DNA from 3 places in the Allorhizobium sp. DMC15 genome. Region 3 is predicted to be linked to each of the others. Evidence: predicted binding sites of a transcription regulator. Region 3 holds the regulator's gene; each other region holds the start of a gene.
What was found. Region 3 encodes PhoB, which activates phosphate uptake and scavenging genes when phosphate is short. Its sites were predicted from a motif close to TGTCATNNANCTGTCAT; they were not measured.

Region 1: the regulator PhoB is predicted to act here: its motif matches at 2,007-2,023, upstream of ACT53S_RS18760 (DUF2794 domain-containing protein).
Region 2: the regulator PhoB is predicted to act here: its motif matches at 1,729-1,745, upstream of ACT53S_RS11540 (DUF465 domain-containing protein).

Annotation. Positions count from the first base shown of each region.
Region 1 covers NZ_JBQUZB010000004.1:228,224-235,205, forward strand. Annotated here, with positions in the region: gene chvE (multiple monosaccharide ABC transporter substrate-binding protein) at 1-835, opposite strand, end outside; gene ACT53S_RS18755 (LysR family transcriptional regulator) at 1,008-1,946, shown strand; gene ACT53S_RS18760 (DUF2794 domain-containing protein) at 2,047-2,445, shown strand; gene ACT53S_RS18765 (GNAT family N-acetyltransferase) at 2,447-2,998, opposite strand; gene ACT53S_RS18770 (aspartate-semialdehyde dehydrogenase) at 3,431-4,465, shown strand; gene ACT53S_RS18775 (hypothetical protein) at 4,440-4,823, opposite strand; gene ACT53S_RS18780 (lytic murein transglycosylase) at 4,705-5,454, shown strand; gene ACT53S_RS18785 (carbonic anhydrase) at 5,554-6,207, opposite strand; gene pdxY (pyridoxal kinase PdxY) at 6,275-6,982, opposite strand, start outside.
Region 2 covers NZ_JBQUZB010000002.1:611,162-618,143, forward strand. Annotated here, with positions in the region: gene ACT53S_RS11525 (thiamine phosphate synthase) at 1-135, opposite strand, end outside; gene ACT53S_RS11530 (sulfite exporter TauE/SafE family protein) at 239-1,015, shown strand; gene ACT53S_RS11535 (metalloregulator ArsR/SmtB family transcription factor) at 1,080-1,340, shown strand; gene ACT53S_RS11540 (DUF465 domain-containing protein) at 1,493-1,669, opposite strand; gene ACT53S_RS11545 (DUF465 domain-containing protein) at 1,903-2,106, shown strand; gene purE (5-(carboxyamino)imidazole ribonucleotide mutase) at 2,123-2,623, shown strand; gene ACT53S_RS11555 (5-(carboxyamino)imidazole ribonucleotide synthase) at 2,620-3,684, shown strand; gene ykgO (type B 50S ribosomal protein L36) at 3,863-3,988, shown strand; gene ACT53S_RS11565 (tetratricopeptide repeat protein) at 4,100-4,822, shown strand; gene ACT53S_RS11570 (YciI family protein) at 4,887-5,171, opposite strand; gene ACT53S_RS11575 (aminotransferase class IV family protein) at 5,179-5,799, opposite strand; gene ACT53S_RS11580 (aminodeoxychorismate synthase component I) at 5,784-6,947, opposite strand; gene ACT53S_RS11585 (M3 family oligoendopeptidase) at 6,968-6,982, opposite strand, start outside.
Region 3 covers NZ_JBQUZB010000001.1:426,368-433,349, forward strand. Annotated here, with positions in the region: gene pstC (phosphate ABC transporter permease subunit PstC) at 1-1,069, shown strand, start outside; gene pstA (phosphate ABC transporter permease PstA) at 1,066-2,421, shown strand; gene pstB (phosphate ABC transporter ATP-binding protein PstB) at 2,457-3,242, shown strand; gene phoU (phosphate signaling complex protein PhoU) at 3,292-4,005, shown strand; gene phoB (phosphate regulon transcriptional regulator PhoB) at 4,034-4,717, shown strand; gene ACT53S_RS02120 (GcrA family cell cycle regulator) at 4,848-5,381, opposite strand; gene ACT53S_RS02125 (acetylornithine transaminase) at 5,817-6,982, shown strand, end outside.

The sequences.
Region 1 (6,982 bases), on a different contig from region 3:
CAGCCAGGATCGACTTGACGGACGGCAGTTCAGCGTCCTGACCGGTGACAACCGGCATGGTCATGTCGCCAGAACCGTAACCAACGCCCTTCAGAGCCGACAGGATGCCGATGGACAGGCCGTCATACGGGGACAGAGCGCCGTGCAGCTTGTCTTCGGTGTAGGTCGAGGAGAGCAGGTTTTCCATGCGAGCCTGGGCAACAGTGCCGTCCCAACGCAGCGTACCGACCTGGTCCATGCCCATCTGGCCGGACTTGATGACGATGTCGCCGCTGTCGATCAGGGGCTGCAGGACCGACATTGCGCCGTCATAGAAGAAGAAGGCGTTGTTGTCGTCCGGCGAACCGCCGAAGAGTTCGACGTTCCACGGCTTAGTGTCCGGGAACTTGGCCTTGAGGCCGTCTACGAGGCTGGTTGCCTGGAGCACGCCAACCTGGAAGTTGTCGAAGGTGGCGTAGTAGTCGACATTGCCCGAATCGCGGATCAGGCGGTCGTATGCGATGACCTTGACGCCAGCATCGGCGGCCTTCTGCAGGATGTCGGAGAGGGTCGTGCCGTCGATGGCGCCGATGACGAGAACCTTGGCACCCTTGGTGACCATGTTTTCGATCTGGGCGAGCTGGTTCGGAATATCGTCGTCAGCGAACTGAAGGTCCGGCGTATAGCCAGCTTCCTTGAACAGCTTTTCCATGGTCTCGCCGTCGGAGATCCAGCGGGTCGAGGTCTTGGTCGGCATGGAAATGCCAACGACGCCCTTGTCCTGTGCGTAGGCGAAGGGTGTAAAGGATGCGATACCGATTGCAAAAGATGCAATCAGGGCTCCAAGTTTCTTCATGGTAACCTCCCTGGTCATACCGTGCGAGGCCAAGCTCCTCCTGGCACTCGCTGAAAAACAAGAACGAGCGGCTGACACAGCAGCCCCAGCTCCGTTGGGACTCTTATCGCGCCCCATATACCGATCAAATGATTATTTTGACTTTCTGCATACCGTAGTTGATATATCGTTGATGGCAGAGAACCACATTTACAGACTGCAGCCCAAACATTTCAGCCTCGTCAACTCGATTGCCGAGCTTGGCCAATTAAGTCTTGCCGCTCAATCACTTGCACTCACACAGCCTGCAGCTTCCCGCATGTTGGGCGAGATAGAGCGCTATGTCGGCTCTCCGATCTTCGTGCGGACACCGAAGGGCATGGAGCCGACGGCGGTGGGCAGCGCCTTGATCCGGCGGGCTCAAAACGTGCTGGAGGAAATCCGCGAAGCGGCACGCGAGGTCGATGCGATTCGCCGAGGCCTGACGGGCAAAGTGCGCGTTGGGGCCGTGACCGGCGGTGCGGTCGGATATGTGGTGCCAGCCATCAAGGCCCTGAAGGCGGAAGCAGCCACGGTCGACATTCACGTCGATGTCGCCTCAAGCAGCGAAATGATCCGCGACCTCTTGTCTGGCCAATACGATTTCGTCTTGGGGCGTGTCCCGCCGGGCATCGATGCGCGACAGTTCCATGTGGAGGGCGCGACGATGGAGGAGGTCGAGATCGTCGTCCACCGCACGCATCCTCTTGCCAATGTCGATCGTCTCAATGTCTCCGACATGGCCCATTTCCCCTGGGTCATGCAGGCGCCGGGAACGCCACTGCGTCACGCGGTGGAGAGCGTCTTCATTGAGGAAGGCGCGCCGATCCCGCGCAACATCGTCAATACGACCTCTTTGCTGGTGATGATCGCCATGCTCGCGTCTTCCAACGCGATTGCGCCGATGTCGCGTGAGGTGTCGGATCTTCTCTGTCGACAAACGCCGGTCGGTGACCTGTGTACGTTGAAGCTCGACACGCCCATCGTCGTCACGCCCTACCACCTCATCACCGTCAACGGCAAAAGGCTGTCGCCGATTGCCGCCCGGTTGCGAGATCTTCTGCTGAGCCGCTTCCTCAACCGCGCTCGCTGACCAAAAGACGATGTTCGTGCGCGGCTCGTAAGCTTGCTATTTCGGCCATGTCAGGCACACTGTCATGTGTCCGTCATGAATGAATGTTCGAGGAGCATTGATGACCGAGCAGACTGAAGGGCAGCGCCATGAAGCTGATGGTGCCGACAAGAGCTCAACAAGCGTGGTCGACCTGGGTATCTATCGGCAGTCTCTCGATCCCCTCCCGGTCACCTTCCATCGTCGTGAACTCGATGCCATCCTCTGGGTGTATGGTCGCATGGTTGGTGAAGGCGATTGGCGGGACTACGCGATCGACCACCTCAAGGACAAAGCGGTTTTCTCCGTCTTCAAGCGTGCGGGCGACTATCCGCTCTATCGCATCGAAAAGAACCCCAAGCTCGCAGCAAAGCAGGGGGCTTTTTCGGTTGTGGCGACCGACGGTCGAACCCTCAAGCGTGGCCATGATCTGAAGCAGGTTTTGAAGGTCTTCGACAAGGCCCTCAAGGCGATCGAATGAGTCAGCCAAGCGTTCCGGGATAGTTCGACAGGTCGGGCTTGGTGGTCTGTGCTTCGCCCAGCGGCCGCTGCATAAAGATCGTGTCGAGCCAGATGCCATGCTTGAAGCCCGTTCCGTCGAGTCGGCCTGCGAGTGAGAAGCCGCAGGAACGGTGGACCGCGACCGAGGCTTCGCTTGCGCCACCAACCACGGCGACCATCTGACGAAAGCCAAGCGCCTCGCAGCGTGAGACAAGCGCAGCCAGCAGGCTCTTGCCGACCCCCAGGCCACGCGCGGTCTTGGCAACGTAGATCGAGTCCTCCACCAACCACCGGTAAGCTGGCCTGGTGCGGAACGCGGAGGCATAGGCGTAACCGAGGAGCGAACCGGTCTCGTCGATCGCCGCGATATAGGGATAACCCTTGCCCGTTATCGCCGTGTAACGGGCCGTCATCTCATCGAGACCGGGTGGATCGAGTTCGTAGCTTGCCGTCCCTGTCAAAACGGCGTCTGCATAGATTGCGGTGGCCGCTGGCAGATCATCGGTGGTGAGGTCGCGAATGGCAGGCGGCATGCAGAACTCCGGTGAAGACCGCGTCTTGTTCCACGGGTGCGTTGCCTCGGCAAGCCTGGAACATGTCATTGCGACACATCCGGGGCGGCAATTGGCCACTGGCCGATGCACTGTCGGCGCGTTTTCGTCTTTCCCGCCATGGGCGCGGCTTGACTCGCGCACAAAACCTTGTAATCCCTCGCCGCGAAGAGGAATTCGGTTCATGCACGCTTTCGGGCAGTCCTTCGAGGTCTCAAACCACCTGCAGCAGCCTGCTGCCGGTGGCGCATGCATTTCTCTCGTATCCACGACCACGGCCAAAACGACGACGAAAACCGTCTGACGTCTTCGGCCACCGCTCTCTCCCCGGCACGGCCGGGGACAAGGAAGATTGCGCACCCGTCGCAGGCTTCCTCCTCACCATCCGCGGAGAGACAGAAAGAGAGCATTGACATGGGTTTCAAGATTGCAGTCGTAGGCGCTACCGGCAATGTCGGCCGCGAAATGCTGAACATCCTCTCCGAACGCGGCTTTCCGGCTTCGGAAGTTGTCGCACTGGCGTCCGCCCGTTCGCAGGGCACCGAAGTCTCCTTCGGCGACAAGGTTCTCAAGGTTCAGAACCTGGAGCACTATGATTTCTCGACGACCGACATTTGCCTGATGTCCGCCGGCGGCACTATCTCGCAGAAGTGGTCGCCGAAGATCGGCGCCCAGGGTTGCGTCGTGATCGACAATTCGTCGGCCTGGCGCTACGACGCCGACGTGCCGCTGATCGTTCCGGAAGTCAATCCGGACGCCGTGGTCGACTTCAAGAAGCGTAACATCATCGCGAACCCGAATTGCTCGACCGCTCAGCTCGTTGTGGCGCTGAAGCCCCTGCATGACTTTGCCAAGATCAAGCGTGTCGTCGTCTCGACCTACCAGTCGGTGTCCGGTGCCGGCAAGGAAGGCATGGACGAACTCTTCACCCAGACGCGCGCCGTCTTCGTCGCCGATCCGGTGGAAGCCAAGAAGTTCACCAAGCGCATCGCTTTCAACGTCATTCCGCACATCGATAGCTTCATGGAAGACGGCTATACGAAGGAAGAGTGGAAGGTTCTCGCCGAGACCAAGAAGATGCTCGATCCGAAGATCAAGGTGACCTGCACCGCTGTGCGCGTTCCGGTCTTCATCGGCCATTCGGAATCGGTCAACATCGAGTTCGAGAACGAAATCACGGCCGATCAGGCCCGCGACATCCTGCGCGATGCACCGGGCTGCCTCGTCATCGACAAGCAGGAAAACGGCGGCTACATCACCCCGGTCGAATGCGCCGGTGAAGATGCGACTTACATCTCGCGCATCCGCGAAGACGCCACGGTCGAGAACGGTCTCAACATGTGGGTCGTCTCGGACAACCTGCGCAAGGGTGCCGCTCTCAATGCCATCCAGATTGCGGAATTGCTTCTGAACCGCGGGCTGATTACACCGCGCAACGCCGCCAACTGATCACATCCGCTTGCCGCCCGGCGATCAGCCGGGCGGGAGTTCCCTGTCTCATAGGAATGTGATCCATTTTGAAGCTCGGGTGCGGCTTCATTAGGGGTTGATTGATGACAGGATCATGTTTCGCTGCCATGGTGCGCCCCAAAGAAACAGTCAATGACGAGGCCTGAATGCGTCTGAACTTTACATTGTCCGCAGCACTGATTTCAGTGGTGTCCGTATTCGCCGGAACGGGTTCGGCGTTGGCTGCCGCCTGCAGCAACACATCCGCCGGGTTCGAGCAGTGGGCCGCAGCTTTCAAGGAGCAGGCTGTAGGTTCCGGGCTCAGCCCCAGGACGTTGGACAAGGTGTTCAGCTCCATCAATTACAGCCGCAGCACCATCAGTGCCGACCGTGGTCAGAAGAGCTTCAAGCTGTCTTTCGACCAGTTCATGCAGAAGCGTGGCGGACAGACGATCATCAATCGCGGCAAGGGCATGAAGAAGAGCAATGCCGCGCTATTCGCCAAGATCGAGCGTCAGTATGGGGTCCCCGCCGGCCCGCTGATCGCGATCTGGGGCATGGAAACCGGCTTCGGTTCCTTCCTCGGCAAAGAGCACACGCTTTCGGCCGTTGCGACGCTGGCTTTCGATTGCCGCCGCAGCGAGTTCTTCACCGACCAGTTCTATGCCGCTCTTGAACTCGTGCAGGCTGGCAATCTCGACATCAACGCCAAGGGCGCCGCTCACGGTGAAATCGGCCAGACGCAATTCCTGCCGCGCAACGTCGTGCGTTATGGCGTCGATGGTGACGGTGATGGTCATATCGATCTGGTTCGTTCGAGAGCCGATGCTCTGGCCTCGACGGCCAATTTCCTCAAGGGCCATGGCTGGCAGGCGGGTGCAGGCTATCAGCAGGGCGAACCGAATTTCGCGGCGATTCAGGGTTGGAACGCTGCGACCGTCTATCAGCAGGCTATCGCCTATATCGGTGCGCGCATCGACGCGGAATGACTTGACGCTGGCGCGGCAAACATCTGTCGCGCCGGCCTTTTTCCGAGTTATCTTCCGAGCGTGTTTGCAAAGGCTGGCGGACCGGAGCCGGTTGGTACTTCAGGCCGTTTCTTGCCCGTCCAGACGAATGAAGTCCCGGGTCTGCGGATCCATCAGCCAGAGTTCGCCGTTGCTGATGTCGAACCAGGCGCCGTGAATGCGCAGCTTGCCGCGTTCTTCAAGGATCTTCACGCAGGGGAAGGTCCGCAAGTTGCTGATCGAATTGCGGATCGATATCCGCTCCAGCGCTGTCTGACGCTCAACGGCCGTCATGACCGAATTACCCTGAATTTGCTCGGCGGCCGGGGCGACGAGGTTCATCCATTTGCCGATGAAGTCACCCGGCGAAAGCGGTTCGGCGTTCGGATCCAGCGCCGCGCTGATACCCCCGCAACGCCCGTGCCCCATGACAATGATGTCTTTCACACGAAGCGCCTGCACGGCAAACTCCAGGGCAGCCGACGTGGAATGATACTGACCATCCGGCTCATAGGGCGGCACCATGTTGGCCACGTTGCGTACGACGAACAGTTCACCCGGGTCGGCGTCGAAGATCATCTCGGGTGCCGCGCGTGAATCGCAACAGGCAACGACCAGCGTGTGCGGCTTCTGCCCCTGCTCCGCAAGCACGCGGTAGCGCTCGCGCTGATCGACATAGCGACCGCTCATGAAGTTGCGGTAACCGTTGAGGAGGGGAGTAGGAAAGCTGCTCATATCTATCCGCTTACAGCGCCGACAGCCTCAAGGCAACCGGTGCAGCGGCGAAGCTTTCCCTCAGCTTTCAACCCGGTTTGCGCGGACGCTGGGCCGGATGCATGAGGCGGCGCATCTGCACCATGGCCATGGGGGTCGACAGACTGCCGGAATCGCTCTCCAGTGTCAGTTCGTCACCGCCCCGTTTGGTGGTTCTCGCCAGAACCTCGAAAACACTTGCCGTGGCCAGTTGCAGGGCCCTCTCCTCGTCGAGACCCTGCAGAATACGCGCGAGAAACACTGCGGCCAAAAGGTCACCCAGGCCGTTGGGCGGATTGTCGATCAAGCGGTGTTCGGCAAGGATCGCGCTGCGACCCGAGAGAAGAAGATTGCCGGTGCCACCTGCCATCATCGGCACGGCCGAAGTCACGAGCATTCGCGGCGGACCGAGCGACAATGCGGCTTCCATGATCGCCTGATTGCTCTCCAAGGCGCTTCCGACCATCCACTGCAACTCGTATCGGTTCGGCGTTGCGATATCGGCCAGGGGAATGAGTTCGTCGCGGATGCCAGCGGCCGTTTCCGGCGGGATGTAGAGGCCTCCGAGATCACCCATCACCGGATCGCAGATGTAAGTCACGTTCGGATTGGCGGCTTTGGCGGCCGAGACGAGCTTTGCCGCTGCAGCCGGTTGGGCGGGGCTTCCGAAATAGCCGGTGAGGATGGCTGAGACCTCTCCCAGCCATGGCGCCCTTGCCAGGTCATCAATTGCGGATTCGAAGGCCAGATCGTCGAA
Region 2 (6,982 bases), on a different contig from region 3:
GTCGAGCCCGTATTGCGGGATGATGACTGAGGCCACGTCCCCACCCCGCAGAGCATTGGCCACCGTCTCGGCGCGCAGAGCCGGATCGGCGATCTCGGGGACGATGAGCACGAGGCGGCAGCGGTCTTCAGTCATGCAGCGATATCCGTTTGCGGGACATTTCCACGACGGTGGAATTCGTCCTCGTTTTATCTAGACAAATCCGATAGACCGCTCTTCCGAAAGGATCAACCGATCAATGCTGACAGACCTGAACTTCTATGCCGTCGCTATTCCCGCTGTCGCACTGGTCGGCCTGTCCAAGGGTGGGCTGGGTGGCGCATTTGCCCTGATCGGCGTGCCCCTGCTGGCAATCGCCGTGCCGCCGATGCAGGCGGCCGCGATCTTCCTGCCGATCCTGCTGGTCATGGACGCCGTGGCGCTCTGGGCCTGGCGCAGGCACAACAACCGGGCAACGCTCTTCGTTATGCTTCCCGGCGCCATCATCGGCATCATCCTCGGCTGGGCGACTTCGACGCTCGTCTCGCCGAATGCCATGCGCCTGGTCCTCGGGGGCATCTCGCTCATCTTTGCACTGCGCTACTTTATCGAAAGTTATGCGGCACGAGACGGCGGAGAAAAGCCTCCAGCGCCCGAACGGCCGATTGCCGGTTCCTTCTGGGGGGCGCTTGCCGGCTATTCCAGTTTTGTCGCCCATGCCGGTGGCCCGCCTTTTCAGGTCTACACCTTGCCGCTGAAGCTCGACCCGAAAACCTATACCGGCATGTCGACCCGCTTCTTCGCCATTCTCAATGCGATCAAGGTGATCCCGTATTTCGCCCTGGGCGAGCTCGACAGCACCAATTTGAGCCTGTCCGCGGTCCTTTTGCCCGTCGCACTGGTCTCCACCCTGATCGGCGCGAAAGTGGTCCACTACATGAAGCCGAAGATCTTTTACCCGCTGATGTATGGCATGGTCTTGATCGCAGGGGCGAAGCTCTTCTACGACGGCGGCACAGGCCTGCTCGGTCCTTGACCGGGCGCTTGCTGCACCGCACATCGCGCTTGCCGGAGACCGGCCTTTGACATAACGTTTCGCCATGACGAACGCGGACCCTTTCATGGCGATCGCAGACCCGAACCGGCGGCACATCCTTGAGGATTTGCGCCGGGGGCCGAAGACCGTGAACGATCTGGCAAGCCGCCTGCCCATCAGCCGCCCCGCCGTTTCGCAGCATCTGAAGGCCCTGCTCGACGCCGGCCTGGTCGAAGTCAACGCCGAGGGTACCCGCCGCTTCTACAGCGTTCGCCGACCCGGTTTCGACCGGATGAACATCTGGCTCGACCAGTTCTGGACCTGATAGTGATCTCCGCACAGCCCTGAAGCCAAAGAAAAGCCCCGAAGTCCTTGGGAACTCCGGGGCGGGGGAATGTTTCTGGCTGCTTCAAGAATACATCGGGATCTTCGGGGGCCTCGGGGGCAATTGGATCCCGGCGCAGCCGGTCTGGAAGGTTAGTGGCGCGTAGACGCCTTCAGGCGTTCCATTTCATCCTTGAGGCGCAGTTTCAGACGCTTGAGTTCGGCGATCTGACGGTCGTCGACGGAGGGGGATGCGAGCGCGTCATGGAGCTGGTCTTCCAGTGCACCATGCTTCTTCTGCAGCGAGTCAAGATGAGCCTGTATGGTCATTTGATACGTCCTTCCTTGTCGCCTACCTCCAGCCCTCATCCGCTGGAGTTTCAGGCTTTGCGAAAGTAATGTGACACGAGAAATGCGGTTTGTCGAAGGCGATTTCGTGATTTCGACCCCCGAAAATCAGGGACAAGGATAACTTCCCGTTACCGGTATTTGATGATAGGAGCTTGCGCGAATCCAACGGCCATTCTTTAACGATGGGCCACAGGGCGAAGATGGGGAACAAGATGGCCGATCAGGAACAGGCTGACATCCGGCTCTCGCTGGCGCGGCTTCGCCAGGAGCATGAAGACTATGACGCGGCGATCAACGCGATGATCACAACCGGTTGCGACGCCCTCAGAATCCAGCGCATGAAGAAGAAGAAATTGTCCATCAAGGACAAGATCACAGCGCTGGAAGACCAGATCATCCCCGATATCATCGCCTGAGCCGGAAGGACCAAGCATGGCTGCCGACTGCCCGCCCGTCGCCATTATCATGGGAAGCCAGTCCGACTGGGAAACCATGAAGAATGCCGCCGATACCCTCGACGCACTCGGCGTTTCCTACGAGGCACGCATCGTTTCGGCACATCGCACGCCTGACCGGATGTACGCCTTTGCCAAGGGCGCCCGTGACGAAGGCTTCCAGGTGATCATCGCCGGTGCCGGCGGGGCCGCTCATCTGCCTGGCATGGTGGCCTCCCTCTCGCCCCTGCCCGTCTTTGGCGTACCGGTCCAGTCAAAATCCATGTCCGGACTCGACAGCCTCTATTCCATCGTCCAGATGCCGGCCGGCATTCCTGTCGGCACGCTGGCCATCGGACGCGCCGGTGCGGTGAACGCCGCCCTGATGGCCGCTCGCGTGCTGGCGCTTCATGACGACGAACTGGCCGACCGCCTGGACGAGTGGATCGCCCGCCAGGCAGGATCGGTCGCCGACTACCCGATGGACGAAACTCCATGACAGTGCACACGGTCGGCATCATTGGCGGCGGCCAGCTCGGCCGCATGTTGGCCATGGCAGCAGCGCGGCTGAATTTCCGCACGATCATCTTGGAACCGCAGGCTGACAGTCCCGCAGCCCAAGTGGCCAACCGTCAGATTACCGCAGCTTACGACGACCCGGCAGCACTGGTCGAACTCGCGAGCCTCTGCGACGTCGTCACCTACGAGTTCGAAAACGTACCCGTTTCGGCGGCCGAACATCTGGCAAAGAGCGTCCCCGTCTATCCGCCACCAAAGGCGCTGGAAGTCGCTCAGGATCGCTTGACTGAAAAGCGCTTTCTCAACGCCTCCGGTATCGAGACGGCCCGCTTCCACGCCGTGAACAGCCAGGCCGACCTTGAGACAGCCCTCGCCGATTTCGGCGGCGAAGGCGTGTTGAAGACCTGCAGGCTGGGTTACGATGGCAAGGGGCAGAAGGTCTTCCGCAAAGGCGACTCGGCAGGTGGCGCCTTTGAGGCCCTCGGTTCCGTGCCGCTGATTCTCGAAAGCTTCGTGCCGTTCGTCCGCGAGGTCTCGATCATCGCTGCCCGCGGCATCGACGGCCAGGTGCGCTGCTACGACCCGACAGAGAACGTCCACCGGAACGGCATTCTGCACACCTCGACCCAGCCTGCCGCGATCACGCCGGAAACGGCGACGGCAGCCCGGGCCGCCGCGACGAAGCTGCTAGACGGCCTTGGTTATGTCGGCGTCGTCGGCATGGAGTTCTTCGTGCTCGAAGACGGCCATCTGATTGCCAACGAGATCGCGCCGCGCGTCCACAATTCCGGCCACTGGACGGAAGCCGCCTGCATCGTCTCACAGTTCGAACAGCACATCCGCGCGGTAACCGGCCTGCCCTTGGGCGATCCCGTCCGCCACTCCGACTGCGTGATGACGAATCTGATCGGCCACGACATCGATTCTGTCCCGACCTGGCTCGCCAAGCCCAATGTGCTTGTCCATCTCTACGGCAAGACGGAAGCCCGTCCCGGCCGAAAGATGGGGCATGTGACGGAAATCCTGCCTTTCCGCGATTGATATGCCGGGTTTTTTAGCCGTTTCGGCGAGGCAAATGCCGCCGGACCGGTTGACAGGCAGGCCCTCCTCGGGCTAATTGCCGCCAACTCTTCAGGGGCGCGCCCAGCGGCGCGCTTTTGATTGTTTGAAGACAGTGGGTGAATGACACATTCCCCGACAATCGTTGTGGACCAGAAAAATGAAGATCAAGAACTCGCTGAAAGCGCTTAAGGCCCGTCATCGCGACAACCGTCTGGTTCGCCGCAAGGGCCGCATCTACATCATCAACAAGCAGAACCCGCGCTTCAAGGCTCGCCAGGGCTGAGACTTTCGGGATCCTTAGGGATCCCGGCGCGATGTGACTGCCGCCGGCAACGGCGTGTTGATACCGAAGATTTGAGTTTGAAAGACGGCGCTGAGGGACTACCTTCCCTTCATGCGCCGTTTTTCTTTGCGACTCGCTTCAAGCCTTCTGCTTCTCTCATCCGCGCTATCTTCCGGCAACGCGGCAGCGCAGGCGCTCGATCAGCAGATGCTGCAGCAGCCCATGCCTGGGCAGCCAGTGCCAGATCAGGCCCTGCCCGATCGGCCCCAGCAGCCAATGCCGGCGCCCCCTGCCCCAACCGTGACGCCGCCGGCTGAGGCCGCCATAGAACGGGTACCGCTGGCTCCGCCGAAAGCGCAGAGCATCGACGACATGCTGGCGCAACTGAAGCGTGAGCGTGATCCTCAGGCTGCCCGTATTCTTGCGAATTCCACCATGGCAGCCTGGAGTGAGTCGCACAGCCCGACCGTCGACCTCCTGATGCAATGGTCTGCAAAAGCGGCTGCCGAGAAGCGCAATTCTGCAGCGCTCGACTTTATCGACCAGGCCATCACGCTGAAGCCCGATTTTGTCGGCGCCTGGAACCAGCGCGCCACGTTGCATTTCACCATGGGCAACTACAAGAAGTCCGTCTCGGACATCGAGCGCGTGCTGAAGCTGGAGCCGCGCCATTTCGGTGCACTTGCGGGGCTTGCCGGCATCCTGACAGAGCGCGGCAGCAAACAGGCAGCCCTGCATGCCTGGGAGCGATATCTCGACATCTACCCGGCAGACCGCGAGGCCCAGGAAATCGTCTCGAAACTCTCCGAAGAGCTGGCCGGTCAGCGAACGTGAAGACACTGGCCGACCTGGCCTAGGCCACAGACGCGTGATGCATCGACGATTGGCTTGGGCCTATTCAGCCCTTCAAGCCCTCAAGGCCCGCCACGGTCCGCGTTATCGCGACTTCGATCACCTCGCAAACCGCGATGCCCTCCACCACGAAGGGATCGTCGGCGACATAGGCTTCGATTTGATGACGTTCACCATCGGCCAGGATGACGCCACCGGTGCGCGGGGTTTTGCGTCCGGACGCGATGAACACACCGCGATCGTAGCCTTCATTCACCCAATCCATATGCGCCGCCATGAAGCGGTCGGCTTCCTCGACGGGCTTTACATAGGTCAGGGAGAGAATGAACATCGGATAGCTATTCAACCAGTTCGGCACGGATCAGCCCGCGCAGGGAATTGCCGACAAAAAGCCTGCGATGGCGCAAGTCGGCAAGCTTCAGGACCTCACCCCGCGCCTTGCGCTCGCGGATCAGTTCCGCCCTGAGCACACCCGGCAGAAGGCCGCTGGTCAGCGGCGGGGTAATCAGCGTCCCGTCCGCAGCCTCGGCGAAAACATTGGTGATCGTGCCCTCACAGACCTCATCGCGCTCGTTGAGCAGAATCACCTCGTCGGCTTCGTCCTTGGAATATTCGGCGCGCGCCGCCTCATAGGGTTCGCGGCGGGTGGTTTTGTGCCGAAACAGGCTATCCTCGGATTGCAGTCGCGTTTTCGCGACCTTGAGCCGCCATACGGTCTCGTCCCCTTCGGGGATGAAGGCGCTGGTCGAGATCTCTATCTTGCCGCGAAAGCTCATCACCAGCCGGACACGCAGCGGCGCGTCGCCTGACACTTCCTTTTCAAGCTTGCCCTTGGCGTCCTGCGGCTGGCGAAACCCGAGCGCATCGGCAGAGCGGGCGAGCCGGCGCAGATGCTGGTCGAGCCGGAGAAACCCCGTACCCGGCTGCCACCGCATCGTCTCGATCAGCGAGAAATCCATTGATCCCCCAGGGCAAAGCGCGCCTTCAAGAGGCATTCCTCATATTCGGCCTCTGCCTTCGAATCGAAGACGATGCCGCCGCCCACATTGAAGACGGCCCGTCCGCCGTTGAAAAGAGAGATCGTGCGGATCGCCACGGAAAAACGCATCGGCCCGGAAGGGTCGCACCATCCGATGGCGCCGCAATAGACATCGCGCGGCCCCGCTTCGAGCTCATGCAGGATGCGCATGGCCCACATTTTCGGGGCGCCGGTCACGGAACCGCAGGGGAAGAGAGCGGCCATGATCTCGGGCAGGCCGGTTCCCGGCAGGAGCTTGGCCCGCACATAGCTCACCATCTGGTGGACCGTCGGATAGGTCTCGATGGCAAACAGCTTGGGAACGGAGAGCGTGCCGACCTCGGATATGACCGAGACGTCGTTCCGCAGGAGATCGACGATCATGCGGTTTTCGGCCTGGGTCTTTTCGTCTCCCAGCATCGCCTCAATAATCGCCTCGTCCTCTTCTGGGGACGCGCCCCGCGCTGCCGTGCCCTTCATCGGACGGGTCTCGATCCAGCCCTCTTCATCGACGGAAAAGAAGAGTTCGGGCGAGCGCGACAGGATGACGGGGCCGGCGCCGTAGTCGATCAGGGCGCCATAATGCACGGGCTGGCGGCCGACGAGCGACCAGAAGGCCGCGCAGGGATCGCCCTCCCAATTGGCCTCGATGGGCATGGTGAGATTGGCCTGATAGCAATCGCCCTTGCGCAGATGGTGGTGCAGTCGGTCGAAACGATTGCGATAGGTGTCAAAGTTCCAGGCGGCGCGGGGATCGCTGAGCAGCGGCGCATTCGCAATGTTGGACGGCGCTTGCGCCAGCGGGTGATGGTCCGCTGCCGGATCGGAGAAAACACCCATAGCGATGAGCGGTGTCTCGCGTCCATCCTCGATCAACGGCCGAAGCTTCGGCTCGAAAACGAAACCGGCTTCATAGGATAGATAACCGGCCAGCCACTTGCCGGCCTTCCGGTGCGCTTCCAGCCGCGCAAGCGCAGGCTCCACCTCGTCTGCCGCCCGGGCGACGACGAGCGTCTCCGGTTCGGCGAAAACGAGGCTCGTTCCCGCGCGGTCGTCGCGGAAGAGCGCATAGGGCGCGTGGTCACGCATGGAATGTCGGCTGCTCCGCTTCAGGCTGCCTTATC
Region 3 (6,982 bases):
TGCCGCCGCTGGCATTGCGCTCGGTGCGGACGTTCCGGCGGAAGTCTTCGAGGCGGCCAAGGCCTACCGTGCCGATATCGATTTCAGCCAGTTGCTGATGACCATCGCGGTCTTCGCGCTCGCCATTGGCGCCTTGCCGCTTGCCTATATCCGCATCGACCCCGAACTGCGTGCCCGCAACATCAGCGAGAGCTTCGTGAAGGCGATCCTGATGATCTCCTCGCTGGTGGCGATCATGACCACGGTCGGCATCGTCGGTTCGCTGGTTGTCGAGACCTACGTCTTCTTCACCATCTACCCGGCGCAGGACTTCTTCTTCTCGACGGTCTGGAACCCGCAGTTCCGCGGTGGCTCCGACCTCGGCATTCTGCCGCTTCTCTGGGGCACCTTCTACGTCTCGCTGATCTCGCTGATCATTGCCGTTCCGATCGGCCTGATGATCGCGGTGTTCCTGTCGGAATATGCCGGTCCGAAGACCCGCAGCATCGTCAAGCCAGCGATCGAAATGCTGGCCGGTATCCCGACCATCGTCTACGGTCTCTTCGCACTCGTGACGGTCGGTCCTTTCCTGCGCGACTGGCTCGCCCAGCCCATGGGTCTCGGAAGCTCGTCCTCCTCCGTTCTGACCGCCGGCCTGGTCATGGGCGTGATGATCATCCCCTTCGTTTCCTCGCTGTCGGACGACATCATCAATGCCGTTCCCCAGGCGCTGCGTGACGGCTCCTATGCGCTGGGTTCCACCCAGTCGGAAACCATCAAGCAGGTGGTCCTGCCAGCCGCCCTTCCGGGTATTGTCGGCGCCGTCTTGCTCGCCGCCAGCCGCGCGATCGGTGAGACCATGATCGTCGTGCTCGGGGCAGGGGCCTCGGCCAAGCTCGATCTCAATCCTTTCGAGGCGATGACGACGGTGACGGTCAAGATCGTCAGCCAGCTGACGGGCGACACCGAATTTGCAAGCCCCGAGACCCTGGTCGCCTTCGCGCTCGGCCTCACCCTTTTCGTCATCACGCTCCTCCTGAACGTGATCGCCCTCTACATTGTCCGTAAGTACCGGGAGCAGTACGAATGACCGACCTCACCGCATTCGGAGCCCCCGCTGCAAAGGGGCAGGCCAAGTCTCTTCTGAGCGTCGACGAACGGACCCGCAAGCGCAATGCCGCCGAAGCCCGCTTCCGCCTGCTCGGCAAGGCCGCTGTCGCCTTCGGCATCATCGCGCTCGTCGGCCTGCTGGCATCGATCCTGACCAACGGCTTGTCATCCTTCCAGCAGACCTACATCACGATCGACGTCTATCTGGATCCGGCCAAGCTCGATCCTTCTGGCACCGGTGATCGCGCCGCCATCGCGAAGGTATCCACCTTCGGCTACGCGCCGCTCATCGAAAAGGCACTCGGTGACACGATCGCTGCCAAGGGGCTCGCCGCCGAGGGCCTTACGCCCAAGTCCGTGGCAGAACTCGTCTCCAAGGACGCCCCGGCCAACCTGCGCAACTATGTGCTGGCCGACCCGTCGGTCATCGGCAAGACGGTCTCCTTTGACCTGCTCGCAGCCGGCCGTATCGACGGCTACTACAAGGGCCGCGTAACGATGGAGAGCGCCAAGCTCGATCGCAACATTTCGCCTGAGCAACTGGTTCTCGCCGACACGCTGAAGCAGGCCGGTATTCTGGTGACGAAGTTCAACTGGTCCTTCTTCACCTCGGCGGACGCCTCGGACACACGTCCGGAAGCCGCCGGCCTTGGCGTGGCTATCATCGGCTCGGCCTATATGATGCTGATCGTCCTGGCATTGTCGCTGCCGATCGGTGTCGCCACCTCGATCTACCTCGAAGAGTTCGCGCCGCAGAACTGGTTCACCGATCTCATCGAGGTCAACATCGCCAACCTTGCGGCCGTTCCTTCGATCGTCTTCGGTATCCTCGGTCTTGCCGTGCTGATCAACTTCGCCGGTCTGCCGCAATCGGCGCCGATCGTGGGCGGTCTGGTCCTGACCCTCATGACGCTGCCCACCATCATCATCGCCACCCGGTCTGCGCTGAAGGCCGTACCGCCCTCGATCCGCGATGCCGCCCTCGGCGTCGGTGCTTCGAAGATGCAGTCGATCTTCCACCATGTGCTGCCGCTCGCCATGCCGGGCATCCTGACCGGTGCGATCATCGGTCTCGCCCGTGCGCTCGGCGAAACGGCTCCGCTGCTCCTGATCGGCATGGTCGCCTTCGTCAAGGAATTCCCCGCCGGTCCGCCGGATGGTTTCTTCCAGCCCGCCTCGGCTTTGCCGGTGCAGGTCTACAACTGGACCCAGCGCGGTGACCCGGCTTTCGTGGAGCGCGCCTCCGGTGCCATCATCGTCCTGCTGGTCTTCCTGATCCTGATGAACCTGGTCGCAATCATTCTGCGTCGCCGCTTTGAGCGCCGTTGGTAAGGGGGTGTATGATGATGAACAATCTCTCGACAAAGATGACGACGACGAAAGCACCGACAATGACTGAATCCAAGATTACCGCACGCGACGTGCAGGTTTACTACGGCGAGAAGCAGGCCCTGCGCGACGTGAACATCGAGATCCGTCCGCGCTCGGTGACCGCCTTTATCGGCCCATCGGGCTGCGGCAAGTCGACCTTCCTGCGCTGCATCAACCGGATGAACGACACGATCGCCAGCTGCCGCGTCGAGGGCAACATCCTGATCGATGCCGAAAACATCTACGACGCCAAGGTCGATCCGGTGCAGCTGCGCGCCAAGGTGGGCATGGTCTTCCAGAAGCCGAACCCGTTCCCGAAGTCGATCTACGAGAACGTCGCCTACGGTCCGCGCATCCATGGCCTGGCCAAGAACAAGGCCGATCTCGACGAGATCGTTTCGACCGCCCTGCAGAAGGCCGGCCTCTGGAACGAAGTCAAGGATCGCCTGGATGCGGCCGGTACCGGTCTTTCCGGTGGCCAGCAGCAGCGTCTCTGCATCGCCCGTGCCGTCGCCGTCAGCCCGGAAGTCATCCTCATGGACGAACCCTGCTCGGCACTCGATCCGATCGCGACCGCCAAAGTCGAGGAACTGATCCACGAACTGCGCGAGAACTACACGATCGTGATCGTCACCCACTCGATGCAGCAGGCCGCCCGCGTCTCCCAGCGCACGGCCATGTTCCATCTGGGCGAACTCGTCGAAGAAAACGACACGGACAAGATGTTCACCAACCCGGACGATCAGCGCACGCAAGACTACATCATGGGCCGCTTCGGCTGAGCGATCTCAGCGCATACCCTGGCTCTCTTTACAATCAAGGATCTGGCTTATGGCTTCCTCACACATCTATTCGGCCTTCGACGAGGAACTGAAATTTCTGATGCGCCGCATCTCCGAGATGGGCGGTCTGGCGGAACAGATGGTCGCCGAAAGCGTGCGCTCGCTGGTCAATTCCGACGCCGCCCTTGCACAGAAGGTGATCTCCGACGACGTCATCATGGACTCGATGGAGAAGGAAATCGGCGAGAAGGCCGTTGTCACCATCGCCAAGCGTCAGCCGGTCGCCTCCGACCTTCGTGAAATCATCGGCGCCCTGCGCATTGCCTCCGACCTCGAACGCGTCGGCGATCTCGGCAAGAGCAACTCCAAGCGCGTTGTGGCCATCCAGGCGACGGGCGTTCCGCGCAAGCTCGCCCGCGGCCTCGAGCATCTGTCCGATCTGGCCCTTGCCCAGCTCAAGGAAGTGCTCGACGTCTACACGACCCGCTCTGCCGAAAAGGCCAAGTCGATCCGCGACCGCGACGAGGAGATCGATGCGATCTACACCTCGCTGTTCCGCGAATTGTTGACCTACATGATGGAAGATCCGCGCAACATCACCAGCTGCACGCATCTTCTCTTCTGCGCCAAGAACATCGAGCGCATCGGCGACCACGCGACCAACATCGCCGAGACCATCTACTACATGACAACAGGTGCGCCGCCGGAAGGCGAACGGCCGAAGGAAGACCTGACGTCTTCCGTCGGTGCGATCACCGAATGAGCCTTGGCCACAGCGAGGTGATGGTCTGATGCAGCCGAAGATTGCCGTGGTGGAAGACGAGGAGGCGCTGAGCGTCCTCCTGCGCTACAATCTGGAATCGGAAGGATATGAGGTCGAAACGATCCTGCGCGGCGACGAGGCCGAGATCCGTCTGCAGGAACGGGTGCCGGACCTGCTGATCCTCGACTGGATGCTGCCGGGCGTCTCGGGCATTGAGCTGTGCCGCCGCCTGCGCGTCCGGCCGGAAACGGAGCGCCTGCCGATCATCATGCTGACGGCACGGGGCGAGGAAAGCGAACGGGTCAGGGGTCTTGCGACCGGCGCCGACGACTATGTCGTCAAGCCCTTCTCGACACCGGAACTGATGGCGCGCGTCAAGGCGATGCTGCGTCGGGCCAAGCCGGAAGTGCTGTCGAGTGTCCTGCGCTGTGGTGACATCGAGCTCGACCGGGAAACCCACCGCGTCCATCGCAAGAGCCGCGAAGTCCGTCTCGGCCCGACCGAGTTCCGCCTCCTGGAATTCCTGATGACCTCGCCCGGCCGGGTGTTCTCGCGCTCGCAACTGCTCGACGGCGTCTGGGGCCACGACATCTATGTCGACGAACGCACCGTCGACGTGCATGTCGGGCGGCTGCGCAAGGCGCTGAATTTCTCCAACATGCAGGATGTCATCCGGACCGTTCGAGGTGCGGGTTATTCAATGGAAGCCTGAAGCTTCAATCACTTGACGCAAACGAAAGGGCCGCACGGATCATCCGTTGCGGCCCTTTCGTTTGGCGCATGGCCCAAAGAAAACGGGCCCCGAAGGACCCATCCAAAATCTGTGTGATCGTCCGCTCGTCTTAACGAGCGGCCTTGCGGCGGTCGCTGACCGGCTGGTAGGCGAGCTTCGCATGATAGGTGCAATAGGGCGAGGCGTCGCTGATTTCGCAACCACAAAAATGGAAATCGTCCTTCATCGGATCGCCGATCGGCCACTTGCAGGTGCGCTCAGTGAGCTCCGTCAGCGCCAGGCGGCGCGAGATCGGCACGACGACGTTCAGCGGACGGCTGACTTCGACTTCCTGGAAGGTCTCGACCTCGATCTCTTCCTTGAGAAGGGTCGCGCCGGCCGCACGTGTCACGGTCCGGGTAGCGGTTGCTGCCGGGCGAGCCTGGAAGTTCGCCGGACGCTGGGGTGCGGCGGTGCGCTTGGCAGGACGCGCTGCTGAGGAGCTGCCGCCGGCCTTCGCACGACCAGGCAGGTTCAGCCGGTGCACTTTACCAATCACCGCGTTTCGACTTACGCCACCCAACTGTGCTGCAATCTGGCTTGCGCTCAGGCCTTCGGCCCAGAGACGCTTGAGTTTTTCAACCCGCTCATCAGTCCAATTCATGCCATACTTCTCCGCCGCTCGCGTGTGTCATGGCAGAATCCGTCACCGTTGCTTCGAACGAATTCGAAACAAAACCGCCTCGTAACTGTCGGTGATCACTTCCGCCGCATGCAATCTCTTAATGAAATTTAACCTAGAGGTCGGCCGACTCTGTGACAAGAGTCGCCGGAATCATCTGGAATCGATTTTCCGGTTTTCCCCAACTTGCTTCCCGAGTGAGTCAAGTATGCAACAGGTGGAATCGCCTTCCGGCACTCGCGTGCGTCGAAAGCCGGATTTTGTGCCGGACCGCCGAGATCCCGCAAGTTTCGTTGACATTGCAGGGTTAAATGCAGATAGTGCCGACGCCGCCGCAAGGCGGCATTTTTAATTGTTTCGGGCCCGCCGGGCTCGGTCCCGTCGAAAGCACGGGCATGCAGAAGGAATGCAATCGCCATGGCAGACGCTACGCCGCTCTATCAGACCTACAATCGGGCGCCCCTGCGTTTCGAGCGAGGCGAGGGCGTGTGGCTGATCACCGAGACCGGTGAGCGCTATCTCGATTTTGCAGCCGGTGTCGCCGTGACTTCGGTCGGCCATGGTAACCCGCATGTGGTCGGCGCACTCAAGGACCAGGCTGACAAGGTCTGGCACCTGTCGAACCTCTATGAAGTGCCGGGTCAGGAGAAGCTGGCCAAGCGCCTGACGGACGTCACCTTCGCCGACCGCGTCTTCTTCACCAATTCGGGTGCCGAGGCGCTGGAATGCGCGATCAAGACCGCTCGCCGCTACCATTTCGCCAAGGGGCATCCGGAGAAGTTCCACATCATCACGATGGAAGGCGCTTTCCACGGACGCACCATCGCGACGATCGCGGCGGGTGGCCAGGAAAAGTATCTGGAAGGTTTCGGTCCCAAGGCGCCCGGCTTTGACCAGGTCCCGTTCGGTGATCTCGATGCCGTCAAGGCCGCCATCACCGAAGCGACGGCCGGTATCCTGGTCGAGCCCGTGCAGGGGGAAGGTGGCATCCGGCCGATCCCGGTCGAGATGCTGAAGGCCCTGCGCGCGATTTGCGATGAGCACGGTCTGCTTTTGATCCTCGATGAAGTGCAGTGCGGCGTCGGCCGGACCGGCAAGCTGTTTGCCCATGAATGGGCCGGCATCACGCCCGACCTAATGGCGGTGGCCAAGGGCATCGGCGGCGGTTTCCCGGTTGGCGCCTGCCTGGCGACCGAAGAGGCCGCCTACGGCATGAAGCCCGGCACCCACGGCTCCACCTATGGCGGCAACCCGCTCGCCATGGCGGTCGGCAATGCCGTGCTCGACGTCGTGCTGGCCGAGGGCTTCCTCGACCATGTCCGGGATGTGGCGCTTGTCTTCCGTCAGGGGCTGGCGTCGCTCAGCGATCGCTATCCCGATGTCATTGAGGAGGTCCGCGGTGAAGGCCTGATGCTCGGCATGAAGGCTAAGGTGCCCAACACCGAGCTACTGATGGCGATGCGGGACGAGCATCTGCTTGGCGTTCCCGCCGGCGATAACGTCATCCGCCTGCTGCCGCCGCTCACGGTCAGCGCCGCCGAGGCCCGCGAGGGCATCGCCCGCATCGAGCGCGCCGCGGAACA